Regions from separate parts of the Arthrobacter sp. SPT-J7 genome, predicted to be linked through region 1. Evidence: riboswitches for the same ligand, from Rfam matches in the RefSeq annotation. Region 1 holds a riboswitch; each other region holds the start of a gene.
The links. A riboswitch is a leader RNA that binds a small molecule or an ion and turns the genes downstream of it on or off. The one in region 1 is predicted to bind cyclic di-AMP.
Positions count from the first base shown of each region.

Region 2: it holds a riboswitch for cyclic di-AMP, as region 1 does, so the genes downstream of both, AC5RWX_RS10185 (M23 family metallopeptidase) here and AC5RWX_RS22265 (C40 family peptidase) in region 1, are expected to answer to the same signal.
Region 3: it holds a riboswitch for cyclic di-AMP, as region 1 does, so the genes downstream of both, AC5RWX_RS09935 (NlpC/P60 family protein) here and AC5RWX_RS22265 (C40 family peptidase) in region 1, are expected to answer to the same signal.
Region 4: it holds a riboswitch for cyclic di-AMP, as region 1 does, so the genes downstream of both, AC5RWX_RS10405 (NlpC/P60 family protein) here and AC5RWX_RS22265 (C40 family peptidase) in region 1, are expected to answer to the same signal.

Region 1 covers NZ_JBNHFF010000057.1:9,513-13,715, reverse strand. Annotated here, with positions in the region: gene AC5RWX_RS22270 (NlpC/P60 family protein) at 1-771, opposite strand, end outside; gene AC5RWX_RS22265 (C40 family peptidase) at 937-1,620, opposite strand; cyclic di-AMP (ydaO/yuaA leader) riboswitch at 1,691-1,873, opposite strand; gene AC5RWX_RS22260 (M23 family metallopeptidase) at 2,002-2,823, opposite strand; cyclic di-AMP (ydaO/yuaA leader) riboswitch at 2,834-3,044, opposite strand; gene AC5RWX_RS22255 (iron-dependent transcriptional repressor DtxR) at 3,190-3,885, opposite strand; gene serC (phosphoserine transaminase) at 4,163-4,203, shown strand, end outside.
Region 2 covers NZ_JBNHFF010000005.1:132,300-136,502, reverse strand. Annotated here, with positions in the region: gene AC5RWX_RS10200 (FAD-binding dehydrogenase) at 1-678, opposite strand, end outside; gene AC5RWX_RS10195 (GlcG/HbpS family heme-binding protein) at 1,049-1,450, shown strand; gene AC5RWX_RS10190 (HNH endonuclease) at 1,591-2,205, shown strand; cyclic di-AMP (ydaO/yuaA leader) riboswitch at 2,346-2,519, shown strand; gene AC5RWX_RS10185 (M23 family metallopeptidase) at 2,524-3,450, shown strand; gene AC5RWX_RS10180 (aldo/keto reductase) at 3,575-4,203, opposite strand, start outside.
Region 3 covers NZ_JBNHFF010000005.1:70,060-74,262, reverse strand. Annotated here, with positions in the region: gene AC5RWX_RS09945 (HNH endonuclease) at 1-343, opposite strand, end outside; gene AC5RWX_RS09940 (C40 family peptidase) at 634-1,434, opposite strand; cyclic di-AMP (ydaO/yuaA leader) riboswitch at 1,439-1,613, opposite strand; gene AC5RWX_RS09935 (NlpC/P60 family protein) at 1,874-2,596, opposite strand; cyclic di-AMP (ydaO/yuaA leader) riboswitch at 2,600-2,773, opposite strand; gene AC5RWX_RS09930 (M23 family metallopeptidase) at 2,891-3,658, opposite strand; cyclic di-AMP (ydaO/yuaA leader) riboswitch at 3,663-3,876, opposite strand; gene AC5RWX_RS09925 (iron-dependent transcriptional repressor DtxR) at 3,974-4,203, opposite strand, start outside.
Region 4 covers NZ_JBNHFF010000005.1:173,937-178,139, forward strand. Annotated here, with positions in the region: gene AC5RWX_RS10400 (MDR family MFS transporter) at 1-441, opposite strand, end outside; gene AC5RWX_RS10405 (NlpC/P60 family protein) at 989-1,870, opposite strand; cyclic di-AMP (ydaO/yuaA leader) riboswitch at 1,875-2,059, opposite strand; gene AC5RWX_RS10410 (aldehyde dehydrogenase family protein) at 2,461-3,924, shown strand; gene glsA (glutaminase A) at 3,927-4,203, opposite strand, start outside.

The DNA of each region.
Region 1 (4,203 bases):
GCTGACGCGGATGAACACCGGGCCGGAGCCAACGTTGGCGCTGAAGACAACGGTCTGGTTGCCGTTGTAGCCACCGTGTACCGCCTGGCCGTTACCAGCGTAGACAGCCACATGGGCCATGCCGGCGCCGCCGTCGGCGTAGTAAATCAGGTCGCCCGGCTGAGCTTCAGCAGCGCTCACCGTACGGCCCAGGGAAAGGTAGCCTGCAGGCCAGTCGTGGAAGTTGATGCCCACGGCAGCCAATGAGTTGGTCACCAGCATGGTGCAGTCCTGCATGACGCCAAGCTGGGCGTAAGCGGCGGACAGGATGGCTGCACCCTTGCCGCTTGCCGAGGCAGGAGCTGCGGGGGCTGCCGCAGCCGGAGCCGTGGCGGTTACCTTTGCGACCGCGGCGGTCTTTGCGGCCGGCGCAGGAGCCGGAGCGGCTTCCTGGACTTCAACCTCAGGCTCCGGAGCTTCAACAACGGGAGCCGGGGTGGTGGTCACAGCGGGCTTCTCGAAGGAGATGGCAATGGTGGAAGCGGCGGAGATCGGAGCCTCAACCGTTGATTCAACTTCCAGGTTGGAGGCCGGGGCAGAGTCACGCTGGACGTTGGCGTCAGCAGCGTTGGCAGCGAGGCCGCTGGTAAGGACCAGGCCGGAAGCGGCTGCTATAACAGCCGCCTGTCGCCCTACGCCGCCGGCGTTCTCGCCAACAGCTTTGGCACTGATGGCGAGCGAGTTGGTTTTGGTGACCTCGGCGCGGTGCCGTGCGGTTGCACGAGTAGTCATCAGTTCTCTCTTTCGTTTTCCTTCAAACCGCTTGTAGGCAGCCAAAGGTGTTTGGACGCGCCGGCATCTTGGGGGTACGCCGGCACGCCCCGAACGGGGATGTGTGGTGATTTAGCGAAGAGCGTGTTTGGGCAATGAAAGCCCTTGGACCCTGGGGTCGAAGAACTAGTTCATAGTGAAAAACGCGGAAGAGCCGGTAGCAGCTACCGAGTGCAGCAGCGTTCCCTGGGACGGGTTCAGGGCGCTGATCATCATGCCGTTGCCGACGTAGATGCCGACGTGCGCGCCGCCGTTCTGCATGACCAGGTCACCCGGCTGCGGCGTGGAGGTGGGCTTCATTGCAGTCCACGCGTTAACGCGGGGGATGCTGATGCCGGCCTGGGCGTAGACCCACTGGGTAAAGCCTGAGCAATCCCAGCCGTTGGGAGTGGTGCCGCCCCAAACGTACGGACGGCCGATGCCGGTGTAGGCAATGCCCGCGATTCCGGAAGTGGAAGCGGAGGCAACGGTTTCAGTGAGCTTCTGCGGGGCGGATTCCGGAGCAGCTGCGGTGGTAGCGGTGGTAGCGGTCCGGTTGCCGGAGGCAGTGGATTGCGCACGCACCGTTTCGACCTTGGGTGCCGGCGTGGTTTTGACCACGGGGCGCTCAAAGGAAACGGTAGCCGTGGGTGCCGCTGTGACCGCGAGGGTGCTCTGTGCGGATCCGGACTCAGTGGAGGCGGAAACACCAGCGGTGGTGTCCGCTGCATTGGCCGGCAGGCCCATGGTCAGGATGAGGCCGGACGCAGCTGCGATGACTGCAGCCTGGCGACCTACTGTCCCGGCATTGGCACTAACAGCCTTGGACATGGAGTCCAGGGGGTTGGTACGAACCGGTTGCGCACGGTGGCGCGCAGAATTATGGCGTGAAGACACGAAGGTAGCCTCTCCCAATGCCTACGAGGTGAGCTGTCGGATTCGGATGGGAGTCACCCGGCCGCGTAGCTTCCTGGGAAGCTTTTGCGACTTAACCCCAAGGCCTCCAAAAAGCTGAAGGCCAAAATTGGTTCCCCCGCCCCTGCCAGACGATGAAATGCGAACGGACCTTGAGCGGTGGCAGAGTTAGGCAATCCGCACAAGAGCGTCAACTTCGGAAAAGTTGGCGCGAGTTAGACGGTACAGCAGTTTTGGGTGAATGTCACATTCAGGTCACGGCTGGTCAAGTTCAAGTGATAGCTCACAGTCACTTGACTAAAGCCAGCCGGTCGGGTCAACAACCTCGCCATTGACCTGGACCTCAAAGTGGAGGTGGCAGCCGGTGGAGGCTCCTGTGGTCCCACTGAGGGCCACAACGTCCCCGCGGGACACCGTCTGCCCCTCCCTTACGCTGAAGGATGACAGGTGGTTGTAGGTGGTCTCCAGGCCATTGCCGTGATCCACCACCACACGATTGCCGCCCCCGTACTGGTGCCATCCAACGAACGTGACAGTTCCGGTGGCTGCGGCCAGCACAGAGGTGCCGCACTGGGCCACATAGTCCTGTCCCCGGTGGAAATCGCCGGAGCCTCCGGTGATGGGGCTGACCCGGTAGCCGAAGGGCGACGCAGTGGTCAGGGCAGCGAGCGGGGCACCAAGGCTTCCCGCGGAAGCGGCGCGGGTGATGGCGCCGGCAGACTGGGCACTGAGAAGTTGTTTCAGCTTGCCATCCGGGTCCGCCTGGGTAACTACAGCAGAGCGGCTGAAGTCGATCTGGGCGCCAGCTTCCGCGGAAACCTGCGGCTGGGGGGCAACAGCAGACGCGGCCGCAGGAGTGGATCCGGAGGCATCCGTTGCCATCACGGGACTGGTGGCCGGCACGGTCACGGTGAGTACCAGGCCGGTGGCAGCGAGGGCGATACCGGCCTTTTGGCCGATGCCGCTGGCAGCAGCGAACTCAGTGATCTGACGGAAGGGACCCCGACGGCGGCGCGCATCACGGTGCGGATCGCGGGGGCGTTCCGAGGTGATGGCTTCGACGACACGCGGTGTCGAAGCAGGGACCGCCGCGCGGCGGCGTCCCCTGGAATTCTGCATGGTCAAGAAGGGTTCCTCTCTGGAAAGCCTGCGAAGTTAGCTGTCGGATTCGGGTCAGAGAGTGCAAAGACCCGGTCCGCCGTAAGCAAGCTTCGGCACAGAGATATCCCGGAGGGATCCTTCACTGGAAGTGGCTTGCTGCTGACGGACTTCACCCCAAGGCAGTCCCCTGCTGCCGCTTGTGGTTCCCCCGCCTCTGCCAGTTACGACTCGTGCTCCTGATCCGCTGGCAGAGCTCGGCTCCAGATCAGGTAACGCTTTAATATCAACGCTTGGTTCAACTATAGATGCTTAAGCCGCAAAGTAACAATTCCGTTATCTTTGCGTAACTGCCTTCCCATGGGGTATCGGGCCCTTCGCCGCCTTCTAGCTGATCGCCACGAAGACGTGGGCGGCTACCTCCGGGGGCAGCTCAAGCGCCCCTTCGATGCCGGGAACCCGAACCGAAATGTAGTCGCCCACCCGTTCCAGCGACACGGCGGCACCCGGCCGGATGCCCCCCTCATCGAGCTGGGAGAGCAGTTCAGGCTCTACCTGGATGGGCTCGGCAAGCCGGCTGACGGTCACCACCGAGGCAGGACCGTACGACTTCATTGCCTCCAGAAGGCTGATGGCTCCGTCCGCGAAACCCAGGGACGGCACGCCGCCGAGGGCAGCAAGGCCCGGAATCGGATTTCCGTAGGGGGACTCCGTGGGGTGGTTCAGCAACTCGTAGATGCGCCGTTCCACCCGCTCGCTCATCACGTGCTCCCAGCGGCAGGCTTCATCGTGGACATAGGCCCAGTCCAGTCCGATCACATCAGCGAGAAGGCGTTCGGCCAGGCGATGCTTGCGCATTACTTCGGTGGCACGCTTCCGGCCCGTCTCGGTGAGCTCAAGGTGGCGGTCGCCTGAGACCACAACCAGCCCGTCCCGCTCCATGCGCCCGATGGTCTGGGAGACGGTAGGCCCCGAGTGCCGCAGCCGCTCGGCGATACGCGCACGAAGGGCAACGATGTTCTCTTCCTCGAGCTCCAGAATGGTCCGAAGGTACATCTCCGTAGTATCGATCAGATCCGTCATCCAGCTCAGCTCCTCGAGCACAGTACCTAGCGTTGTCCCACCGTATCGCCTTCACCGCGACGTAGTCCGTGGAAAAGCTTAGCCTATTTTGACTTTGTCCGATTAGTTCAGTGGGTGCGGGCGGGCCGTCTCATTGGCTGGACTATGACGGTTCCGGTTCCCGCCGATAGAGCGGTTCAGGCAGAATGAGGGAGGCCCTGGTTGCAGTCGTCCCCGGCTGCCGGCCACCAACATCCGACCGGACCAAAGCCATGTCCACGCCGAAATTGGAGCACCCGTGAGCGAAACCAGCATCACTATTCCCGCCGACCTCCTGCC
Region 2 (4,203 bases), on a different contig from region 1:
GGCGCCGGCCGGGTACTCGAAATCCCCCACCACGGTGCGTGAGGACGCACGGCCGCGCTCCGCCGTCGTCGGTTCCAAGATGCTGCCGCGCACTCCGGTGACTGCGCCGTCTTTCGTCAGCAACCCGTCCACCCGGTGCCGAAAGGCAAAGGTGACCAGTCCGGCGTCGGCCGCTTCCCGCACCCGGCGGGCGAACGGTTCCACGATGCCGGGACCGGTCCCCCACGTGATGTGGAAACGGGGCACCGAATTGCCCGGGCCGCTGGCTTCGTAGCCGCCACGTTCGGCCCAACCGACCACCGGGAAGATCCGGTGTCCGCGCTCGCGCAGCCACGCCCGCTTCTCGCCCGCGGCGAAGTTCACGTAGGCCTCCGCCCAGCGGCGCGGCCAATAGTCCTCCGGCCGGTCGAAGCCAGCGGTGCCCAGCCAGTCCTGCCAGGCCAGTTCCACAGAATCCCTGACGCCCAGCCTGCGCTGCTCCGGTGAATCCACCAGGAACAGGCCGCCGAAGCTCCACCAGGCCTGGCCGCCGAGATTCGCTTCCGATTCCTGCTCCACCAGCAGCACATGGCGCCCGGCCTCGGTCAGCTCAGCGGTAGCGACCAATCCGGAGAGCCCGGCCCCCACAACAATGACGTCCGCGCCCGCGATTCGGTCTGACGCTGCGTTCGCACTCATGGAGCCCACCCTTGCGGATCGCGTCTAGGCCCACAAGAGGGCCGTGCGGATTGGCCGCTGGAACGGCCGCAGGATCCGCTACTGGATTGGCCCTAGCCAGCCCGGCAGCAAGAGGGCTACGGTGGCTCCTACCTACCCCTTGGCTCCGGTCCGGATCAGAGAGGATGGGCAGCAACCACGCGGTTGCTGACAAGGAGATCGACAGTCGACGCGATCGATAGTTTCTAGCCGTCAATCCGACAGACATTCGTTTGGAGGACGCACCGAAGGGCTACGCGGATTACAACGCCGGTGCCGCCACCAGTACATGCTCAATCCACGATGACATCACAAAGGGACCGCCGCCGCGGGCTGCGACCAAGGAGCAAACATGGATACTGTCACTCTGGAAGATGCGCGTCGGGTCATTGCCGCTGCGGAGGCCAAGGCCGCGGAAATCGGCCAGCCAATGAACATTGCCGTGGCCGACGCCGGTGGGAACCTGGTCTCGCATGTGCGGATGGACGGGGCTTGGCTGGGCAGCATCGACATCTCGATCAACAAGGCCTTCACCTCCCGTGCCTTCGACATCCAAACCAAGGACCTGGGCGACAACTCACAGCCGGGAAACCAGTTCTACGGCATCCACGCCAGCAACCATGGCCGGATCATGATCTTCGCCGGCGGCGTTCCGCTCTCCCGCGACGGCCAGGTGGTGGGATCGATAGGCGTCAGCGGCGGCACCGGGGAGCAAGACCAGTCCGTGGCCGAGGCTGGAGCGGCCGCGTTGTAAGTCGCGCTGGTTCGTGCCTCCGGGGCGGCCGCAAGAATGAGCACACTCTCGCGACTTGTCCGCCGGGCCGGAACCGTGGGAATCACAGGGTGCCCGGGCTAGCTTAGGCGGATGACTCGCGAAGGGTCATCGGATGGGTTATGTCTGAACTGGGGATGATTTACTGGTCGCGGCGGATCACGCTGTGGGTTTTCGTGGCGGCCTTGGCTTGGCTGGCATATGCCTTCGTCTCGGTCCTGCTCGGTACCGGGTTGATGACCGGGGTCCGGCTGTTTCTCGCTGGCGGCGGTCCGGAGCCGTTGCTTCAGGAGCTTTGGCCCGTGCTGGGCTGGATCGGACCGCCCGTCGTGGTCTTGCTGGCCATCGGCGTTGCCGCACGCATCCGCCGATCCCGCGATCTGCGCCGCCGCGATCCGCTGCGCAAATTTACCAAGGAGCAACGCCGCGAAGGCTTGGCCCGTGCCGGCGGCCAATGCGAACTTGAGGTTGGCCGGGACCGCCGTTGTCCGAACCCGGCCACCACCGGCGACCACTTCTTCCCGTGGCAGAAAGGCGGAGCCACCGTGATGACCAATTTGGCGGCGGCCTGCAGGAACTGCGATCGAAGGAAAGGCACTTCGATACCCTCGCCGCAATCCCGGCAACGGCTTGAAGAACGGCGGGCCAGCTACTTCCCCACCGGAGTTCCGGTCCAGGCCGGCGAACGCAATGAGATCTCCGGCCGCACGCACACGGCGGCGTGGTTGATGGGCTGAGCGGCAAACGTGAGCGCTTCTGGTGACAGGAAACACGGATAACGAAGTTGTAACGCCGCGTGTCGCTCCAGTAAATTTGAGGATGTTCCTACTAAGAGGGTAGGTGCCAGGTCCGCCCGCCGAACCCTGCCGGCGGACCATAAGAAATCGAGCTTTATGTCGAAGGCAGGGGCGGAGGAACCATTTACGGTGCTTGGGGGCACCTTGGGGTGAAGTCCTCAGAGGCAGGCCAGCTTCCCGCAGCCTTGCCGGCAGGACCGAGTGAACTCTCGCTCGAATCCGACAGCTAACTTCGTAGGCGCACGAGAGGAATACCCTGTGAACACCCCTGTCCGCGGTCGTCGCCGTTCCGACACCCGTACGTCGCCCCTTGCCCAGATCTCCCGCCGTACCGGCGATCCCAGTGGCCGCCGCCGCGCTGAAACGTCCGACCCGGCTCGCTCAGTTGCCCGCAAAGCGGGTATTGCTGCCGCAACCGCCGGCATGCTTGCCGTGATTGCCATCCCGGTGGCCCATGCCGGTGACTCGGACGAACTGGTTCGCACCGATCGCGTTTCCAGCAACAGTACATTCAGCGTGACCGCGAAGGATGTCGACCTTCGGTTCCTCCGAGCCGACATTTCCAGCAAGGCCGCCGAAGAAGAGACCAAGACCGCCGCCGCATCCGCCGAGAAGAAGAAGGTCGACGACGCCGCTGCCAAGAAGGCTGCAGCGGACAAGAAGGCTGCCGCCGACAAGAAGGCAGCAGCGGATAAGAAGGCCAAGGCCCAAGCTGCCGCCAAGAAGAAGGCAGCCGCCATCGCTGCAGCGAAGAAGGTTGACGCGGCCAAGGCCAAGACCGCCGGCTTCGCGACGGGCAGCCTGGAGGCCCCCATTCCGAACATGAACCAGACGTCAGGCTTCGGCTACCGCATCAATCCGATCACCGGCGCGGCCGGCGAACTGCACACCGGCATTGACTACGCGATGGGCTGCGGCACCCCGGTGCACGCTTCCGACGGCGGCAAGGTGGTCGAGGCAGGCTGGCAGGTGGGCGGCGGCGGAAACCGCATTGTGGTCGAGCACAGTAGCGGCCTGCAGACCACCTACAACCACCTGCAGTCGATCGGCGTCTCGCTGGGCCAAAAGGTCGCCCAGGGCGAGCGCATCGGCGAGCTGGGCACCACCGGAAACTCGACCGGCTGCCACTTGCACTTCGAGGTTGTGAAGGACGGCCAGACCGTGGATCCGGCCGGCTGGCTCTAAGCCCACAGCAACGGCGGAGCTTCCGCCACCCCGACGGCGATGCCCACCTATGCGGTGGGCATCGCCGTCGCTCGTTAAACCGGCATTGTCAGAAGCGGAGCGACGGCCAGCAGCGCCTGACGGCTCAGGCGAAGGACTGCGACGCCTTGTCCAGGGCGGAAATTTCGTCGGCAGTCAGCTCCACGTCCGCCGCAGCCATCAGATCCGGCACCTGCTGCGGCGTCCGGGCGCTGGCCAGCGGCGCGGTGATACCTGGCTTGCTGAGCAGCCAGGCGAGCGCCGCCGTCGTCATGGAGATTCCGCGGGAGGAGGCGACCGTTTCCACGGCGTCCACCACCGCAAAGCCGTTCGCGGTGAGGTAATCCCCCACCATGCCGCCACGCGGGCTGGCGTCGGCGTCGTCGTTGCTGTGGTACTTGCCGGTCAGGAAGCCAGCGGCCAGGGAGTAGTAGGGGAAGACCGAGAGGTTGTGCTGCCTGGCCAGCGGCGCGTAGCCCTGCTCGTAGTTTTTGCGGGCCACCAGGTTGTAATGCGGCTGCAGTGCCACCGGCAGCGCGAAGCCGTTTTGCCGGGCGATGGTGATCCACTCGGCGATCCGCTCCGGGGACAGGTTGGACAACCCGATCTGGCGGACCTTGCCCTCCTTCACCAAGGCATCGAAGGCGGCGGCCGCTTCGATCAGCGGCGTGCTCTCGTCGTCGTAATGGGCGTAGTACAAGTCGATGTAGTCGGTGCCCAGCCGCTGCAGCGACG
Region 3 (4,203 bases), on a different contig from region 1:
GCAGGCAGCAGGCCACTAGATTCTCCCAACTGTCCGCACCTCCGCGCGAGCGCGGCCTCACATGGTCCACCGTGGTGGCCGTCTTGCCGCAGTAGGCGCACAGGTGGTTGTCCCGGCGCAGCACTCCGCGGCGGGTCACGGCGGTGTCCTGATTGTACGGAATCTTAATGTACCGGTTAAGCAGGATCACCGAAGGGCGGCCCAGAATGTCGTTCGGCCCGACGACGGGATCACCGTCTTCCGCGATCACGCTGGCCTTGCCGGTGAGCACAAGCAGCAGCGCCCGGCGGAAGGTGACGACCGCCAGCGGTTCGTATCCAGCATTCAGAACGAGTGTGCGCATGCACATTCCTCTAGGTGTGGCCAACCCGACCGGTGCTTCAGCTCCGGTCGGGGACTGGATTTTCTGCACTAACAGTCAAAGAGTATGACGGTCGATACGTTCTGCGCTAACTTTTTTCGCTGTTGGTGGGCAGTTTCGACCGGAGCAGCCAGATGTTCGCCGGCTGTTCTCCGGTCCTCGGCGGATCAGGCGGGCGGCCGCCGTTAGGCCAAAAACGGCACCGGCCCCGGTCCACGCTGGGCATGTACCGGGGCCGGTGGACGGTCTAGCAGACCGGAAAAGACCGAAGCCTAGTTGACGCGGATGGCGACGTAGCCGGATCCCACATCGGCGCTGGCCAACGCGGTGGTGTAACCGGTCCAGCCGCCGTGGACGGCCTGGCCGTTGCCCACGTAGATGGCGATGTGCGCAACCCCGGCGCCGCCGTCGGAGTAGTAGAGCAGGTCGCCCGGCTGCGGGGTGGAAACCTGCGTGCCGTAGCTGAGGAACTGCGCCGGGGCGAGGTCGCCCACCGACTTACCGGCGGCGCGGAGGGCCTTCTCCACCATGGCGGTGCAGTCCTGCGAAATACCGATCTGGCCGTAAGCGGAGGAGACCAGGGTGGAAGCCACGCCACTGGCGGAGGCGGTGGCGGGTGCGGGTGCGGCGGCCTTGGCAGCTGCGGGCTTGGCGGCTGCGGGCTGCGCTGCGGCCGCCGGGGCGGCTTCCTGGACCGCAGTCTGTGCTGCGTCTGCCGCTTGCTCGACAACCGGCTCCACTTCCTGGGCCACGGCTTCGACCACTGGCTCCGGCTTAGGGGCCGGAGTCGACGTGATGTCGGGGCGCGAGAAGGTCAGTTCGACAGCACTGGAAGCCTGGACCGTGTCCACCTGCACGCGGCTGGGAACGGACACGGTGGACGCAGTGCGTTCGATGGTGGCTGACTGCGCGGGGATGCCGGCGGTCAGGGCCAATCCGGAGGCGGCAGCAATAACGGCTGCGGAGCGCCCCATGGATCCGGCATTGGATGAGACGGCTTTGGAAATCGTCTCCAGCGGGTTAGTGCGGACGGAAACGGCGCGGTGGCGCCCGGTGACGGTGTTATTGAACACGTTAAAGGCCTCTCCCAATGCCTGCGAGGTGAGCTGTCGGATTCGGATGGGAGTGCACCCGGCCGTAGTCCTCCCCGGCAAAAGCCTGAGAGCCCTACGACTTAACCCCAAGGGTTCCTGTACGGAACCCGAATTTGGTTCCCCCGCCTCTGCCCGCGAAGTTTTTGCGAACGAACCCTGGATGGTGGCAGAGCTCGGCAATCCACCCAGAGGTACCAGCCGCTGGCAGCTGGAACGAGTAACAGCGTATACGATGCAGCGAGCATTGTCACGTTCTGATCACGGAACGGTGATCTTTAGGTTACGGAGGTTGCCCCATACGCACCGAAAAGGGGATTCAGGCGCCCGTCGCACCGCCGCAAGCGGGGTTTAAGGACCGACGGCGCGCCCCGAAAGGCACGCCGCGATACACCCCCTAGAGAGGGCCTCAGGAAGGCCCTTAGCCCGCCGGGCGGATGAACACCGGTCCGGAGCCGATGTAGGCGCTGCCCAGCACGGTGCTGTAACCGGCCCAGCCGCCGTGGACGGCCTGGCCGTTGCCAACGTAGATGGCCACGTGGGCCACGCCGGCGCCGCCGTTGGCGTAGTAGATGATGTCGCCCGGCTGCGGGGTGGAGACCTGCGTGCCGTAGGCGAAGAACTGTGCCGGGGCGAGGTCGCCGACCGAGAAGCCGGCCGCGCGCAGCGCGTTCTCAACCAGTGCGGTGCAGTCCTGACCCACACCGATCTGGCCGTACGCGGCAGCGACGATGGCGCCGGCCACGCCGCTGGCGGCAGCTTCGCCGCTCTTTTTGCTGGACTTGCCCTTGTTCGATGCGGCATCGTCGCCGGTCGTCGGGTTGATCTCGTTCGAGACGGGCTGGACCACGGTCTGCGGTGCCGGGGTGGACGTAATCCGAGCACGTTCGAAGGTCAGTTTCACAGCCGGCGAAGCCTGCACGGCTTCCACCTGGATGCGGGCCGGGGCGTCGACGCTGCGGTCGGCGCTGACGGCCTGAGCCGGAATGGCACCGGTTAGAACGATGCCGGTAGCAGCGGCGATAACGGCACCTTGGCGTCCAACAGTTCCGGCGTTTGCGGAAACAGCCTTGGAAATCGTCTCAAGCGGGCTGGTGCGGACAGGGGTCGCACGGTGGCGGCCCGCAGTAATGCTCTTGGACACGGTTGTACCTCTCCCAAATGCCTGCGAGGTGAGCTGTCGGGTTCGGATGGGAGTTCATCCGGCCGGTCGGCTTCCGGGCTGGTGGCCCGGGCCTGATCGGCTTTACCCCAAGGACGTCCTGCGACGTCCGGGAAGTGGTTCCCCCGCCTCTGCCATGCGATTCGGTGCGAACGAACTTCGGGCGACGGCAGAGTTCGGCATTCCGCCCGAAGGTGCCTGGCAGTTGCTGCCAGGCACAGGTGAAACCTTATAACAGTTTGGCGACTGAGTCACATTCCGGTTACGGCGTGTCAATCAGAGCCAGCCGGTGGGGTCCACCAGCTTGCCGTTGACCATGACTTCGAAATGCAGATGGCAGCCGGTTGAGGCTCCAGTGGTGCCGCTTTCGCCCAGAACCTCGCCCCGCGCCACGGTGGCGCCCACCGTCGTGTCGATGGTGCTCAGGTGGTTGTATGTGGTCTCCAGGCCATTGCCGTGGTCCACCACAATCCGGTTTCCGCCACCGCCGACCTGGAACCCGGCTTCGACGACTGTGCCGCCGGCCGCGGAGTGTACCGGCGTACCGCAGGGTGCCCCGTAGTCCTGGCCGGTGTGCAATTCTCCGGCGTAACCGGTGATGGGGCTGACCCGGTAGCCGAACGGCGAGGTCTTGATCAGCTCGTCCATCGGCTGCGAAAGGGACCCTTCGCTGCCGATCGGCTTAGCCTTCCCGCCGGAGGCGACCATGACCTGCTTCAGCTTGGTGTCCGGGTCGAACTTACTGGTCAGCGCGGCCCGTTCAAAGGTCAGGCGTGCTTCGGTAGCCGCTGAGATGCTGCTGGTTGCCAGTGCTTCCTGCGGGGCGTCGGCTGTGGCGCCGGCCGTCGTCGGAAGCATCACGGTCAGCGCCATGCCGGAGGCGGCAGCGACAATCGCGGTTTTATGGCCAACGTCGCGTGCGGCGACTGCTACCGGCGACGGTGCCGGCTGCGCACGCCGCCGTCCGGCTGTCGCTGCGCGAGGGCGTGGGTGCTCGACCGGGGCGGTTAAACGGCGCCGTCCCGAGGCTTTGTGTCCTGCCAAAATCTATACCTCTCCCAAAGCGCCTGCGAAGTTAGCTGTCGGATTCGAGTCAAGAGAAAACTCGGCCGCATCGCGCAGAGCTTTAGTGGAACGATTCACTGTGGCTTTGCCCGCTGCGGCTTCACCCCAAGGCAGCGTACAAACTGCCGCTTGGTGGGTCCTCCGCCCCTGTCTCACGGATCCACTCCCCCGCCGACAGGGCTCGGCTTGCGGAGGGTGGGGGACCGATAGCTCGGCGCCCGGATTAACTATACGGAAAGTCAGTGAAAGTGATAAATCCGTTATCCAAGCCGCGTAATTCCGCGGCGCAACGATTCATTCCATCGAGACAAAGATGTGGGCCGCGACCTCCGGAGGCAATTCCAGAGCCCCCTCGATGCCCGGCACGCGCACGGAAATGTACTCCCCGGCGGTCTCCAGTTGCAGTGTCGCGCCGGGCTTCAGTCCGCCCTCTTCCAGCTGGACCAGCAGTTCCGGCTCCACCTGGATCGGTTCGGCCAGCCTGATGATGCTGACCTGCTTGTCGGGCGTGTACGTGCCCATCG
Region 4 (4,203 bases), on a different contig from region 1:
GTTCATCAGCGTGGTCATCAGCAGCGGCATCATGATGGCCGTGCCCGACGCCTGCACCACCCGCGCCACCAGCAGTACCTCGAAGCCGGGAGCCAGGGCGGCCAGCAGTGTGCCCGACGAGAACAGCAGCATCGCCGCGGTGAAAACCTGCCGCGTGGTGAAACGCTGAAGTAGGAAGCCGGTGACCGGGATGACCACCGCCATGGTCAGCATGAACGCGGTGGTCAGCCATTGGGCCGCGCGGGCGCTGATGTGCAGGTCTTCCATCAGGTCGGTCAAGGCCACGGACATGATGGTCTCGTTCAGGATCACCACAAAAGCGGAAACCAGCAGGATGCCGATCACCTTGCGGTTGCGGCGTGATTCATCTGCCGTCAAGCCGCCGCCCTGGGCCTGCCCGGGCCGCGCCGAGGCACTATTCGTCGACGGTTCATTACTCACGGGAGAATCCTCGGGTGGGAGTGCGTGCTGTTGTGGTCGGCCGCCGAAGGGCCAAGAGCGCCGGCGAAAACGGCGGAATAGTAGTCTAACCCTCGGTCAGCAGGGCCTATTCCCGCTCCGCCTCATGCTCTGGCAAATCACGACGACGGTGCCCGGGCAGAGTCGCCCTGGAGTGGGGCGGGGGAGTGCGCTGCAGTTCCCGAAGCCAAGCCTCGGGGCAGAGTTGGTCCGCGCACCGCAAAGCGCGTAAAGAGGAGAAGCCCCGCCCCAAAGGGAGAAGCTTCGCCGGTTAAGGCAGCGGTTACCCGTCACGGAGGCAAGGTCTCGTTGTTAAAGAGGACCCGTTGTTAATAAGGAGAAGCTTCGCCGGAAAAAACACGGGGCCCAAAAAGAGGAGCCGGCCGGTTAAAGAGGAAAACCCGGCAGTTGACGAGGAGACGCCCCTATTTAAAGAGGAGAGGCCCCGTCGGCGCGTGGCCGACGGGGCTCCCTGTGGTCCTGGGCCAGCCGTTGGGGGGAATAGCCGGCCCAGGAAACTGTGGTGCTACTAGATGGTGTAGTAGCCGGTGACCGGCATGGCGCTCACGTCGTGAACCAGGGTGCCCTGGCTCGGGTTGAGCGCGCTGATCATCTTGCCGTCGCCGAGGTAGATGCCGATGTGGGCTCCACCGTTCTGCACGACCAGGTCGCCGGCCTTCGGGTTGCTGGTCGGCGTCAGGGCGCCGCCCTGCATTTGGCTGGTGCGGGGGAGATCGACGCCTACCTGGGCGTAAACCCACTGGGTGAAGCCGGAGCAATCCCAGCCGGAGGTGGAGGTGCCGCCCCAGACGTAAGGCGTGCCCAGACCCTGCATGGCGATGTCCACGATGCTCTGGTTGCTGGAAGCGAGCTCGATGTCGGTGCTGGCCAGCGAAACGGTGGCGGTGTCTGCCGGTGCAGCCTGGGTGGCTGCGGCAGCCACGCTGGCGCCTGCGCCGGAGCCCAGAGCAACCTGGCCGCCGGACTGGGTGCCCTGCGCGGAACCGGTCAGCGCGATCTGGTCGCCCGGGTAGATGATCGTGTAAGCGTTCAGCCCGTTGATGGCCAAGACATCCTGCACGTTCTTGCCGTACTGGGCGGCGATCGTGCCTACGGTGTCGCCGGAGACCACGGTGTGGGTGGCGGCGTCGGAAGCAGCTTCGGTGCTGGTGTTGGCCGGGGCGGCAACGGCGTCAGCAACATCGGCTGCACCGTAGGTCGGGACAGTGACATTGGCGGCAGCGTTGGCCGGCATGCCGACGCCCAGCATCAGGCCTCCGGCAGCCGTGACAACGGCGGCGCTGCGGCCGACGGTGCCGGCGTGGGATGAAACAGCGTTGGTCAGGCCGGCCACAGTGGTGTTGCGGACGGGGGTGGCGCGGTGGCGTGCACGGTTGTTTTTGAGCAGCAAGAAGTAACCTCTCCCAATGCTTACGAGGTGAGCTGTCGGATTCGGATGGGAGTCACCCGGTCGTGCGGTAGTGCGGCATGCACTCCACGCGACTTAACCCCAAGGGCCCCTAAGGGGCCCGGAAAGTGGGTCCCCCGCCTCTGCCAGATGTCTAACGAACAAACCCGGAAAGGTTGGCAGAGCTCAGCAATACCTTCCGAGGACGGCGGCTTGATCGCCGACGTGATCATTACGTTACATAACAGTTCGATAACTGTCCAAGCCCTGAAATTTACCTGTGGATAACCTGAAAGCCGGACAAGCGCAACGTCCCTCGGCCCGTTTATCGCCCACCCTACAAAGGCTGCTTGCTACAACTTTGGGAACAGACCTCCGTCGCTCACTCCGTTTTTAAGCCCATTTTCGGGCCTTCCGAGTGAAGATCATCACCAAATGAGCCCGCTCAATGGGTTTCCACAGCGCGCAAAACAACCCATTGTCGGAGCCCGACGGCGGGAGTAGGCTCCGGATTAACCGGGCCGCGTAACGGCCGGCGCTTCGGCTTGCGGCCGGCGGCGTGGCCCAGCCACTTCGGAGAGGAATGAAGCGCCATGCCCATCACCCGTGATCTGATCATCAACGGCGAGCACGTGCCTGCGGTTTCCGGCAAAACCACCGAGGACATCAGTCCCTACACAGGAGACTCTTACGCCACCGTCGCCGCCGCTGGTCCGGAGGATGTGACGCGGGCCGTCAACGCGGCGTCGTCGGCCTTCGACTCCTGGGCCGCCACGCCTCCGACCCAACGAGCGAAAATCTTCCTGAAAGCTGCCGATCTGTTGGAGGAGCGGCTGCAGCAGGGCATCGAGCTGATGGCCGGCGAAGTCGGTGGAGTAGCGGTCTGGGCCGGCTTCAACATCCAGCTGGCCGCCAACATCCTGCGCTCCGCCGCGGCAGCCACCACTGCTCCGCGGGGCGATGTGCTCGCCACCGATCTGCCGGGCAAGCTCTCGCTCTCGGTCCGCCAGCCCTATGGTGTGGTGGCGGCGCTGTCGCCGTGGAACGCTCCGTTCATCCTGGGCATCCGTGCCATAGCCATCCCGCTGGCCGTGGGCAATACGGTGGTGCTCAAACCCAGCGAGGACGCGCCGCTGGCCTGCGGACTGTTCCTCGCGGATGCCATGCTGGATGCCGGCCTACCGCCGGGGGTGCTCAACGTGATCACGAACGACCGCGCGGACGCCAACGACGTCGTCAGTACCTTGATCTCCGACCCGCGCGTCCGGAACGTAAATTTCACCGGTTCCACCAAAGTCGGACGGATCATCGGCACGCTGGCGGCACAGAACCTGAAGCCGGCGGTGCTCGAGCTCGGCGGCAAGAACTCGCTGGTGGTGCTGAAAGACGCAGACATCGACTACGCCGTCCAAGCCGCGGCCTTCGGCGCGTTCATGAACGCCGGACAGATCTGCATGTCCATCGACCGGGTGATCGTGGACCGCAGCATCTCGGATGAATTCTCTAGCCGTTTTGCGGAAAAGGTGGCCAAGCTTCCCACCGGCGACCCGATGAACCAGGCCACGGTCATTGGACCGCAGGTCAACCAAAGCTCGGCGGACCGGCAGTACGCACTGATCGACGACGCCGTTTCCAAGGGTGCGCAGGTGCTGGCCGGCGGGGAGAAGGCCGGCCAAGCCGTGGTGCCGGCGACGGTACTGTCCGGCATCACCGAGGAGATGCGGATCTACGACGAGGAGATCTTTGGTTCAGCCACCACGGTGATGGAGGTGGACGGCCCGGAGCAGGCGGTACAGCTGGCCAACGACACGAATTACGGGCTGACCTCTGGCGTGATCACCGAGAACCTGGCCGAGGGCTTTGAGGTGGCGCAGCGGCTCAAGACCGGCATCAGCCACGTCAACGACCAACCGGTGCAGGACGAGCCGATGGCCCCGTTCGGCGGCATCCAGGAGTCGGGCTACGGCAAATTCGGCGGCCAGGCCGGCATCAATTCGTTTACCGAGGAGCGCTGGATCACCATTCAGCAAAGCGGACACGCCCAGTACCCGTTCTAGTTTCAATCGCGGATCCGCACGGCGGTCTCGCGCATGTAGCGGTCTACATGGGCGTACGCGTCGCGGGTTAATGCTTTCCACAGCTCGACGGCGAGGCGCGGGTTTTCGCTCTCCAGCCGGCTGATCGCTTCGGCCGGGAGTAGCTTGACCCGTACCTTTCCGGCGGCGCGCACGGTCGTTTCCTGCCGGTCCGCGCTGCCCAGCGCCATTTCGCCGAACGTCATGCCGGCGCTCAAGGTGGTGAGCTTGACCCGGCTGTTCTCCGGGCCGGGCGACGTG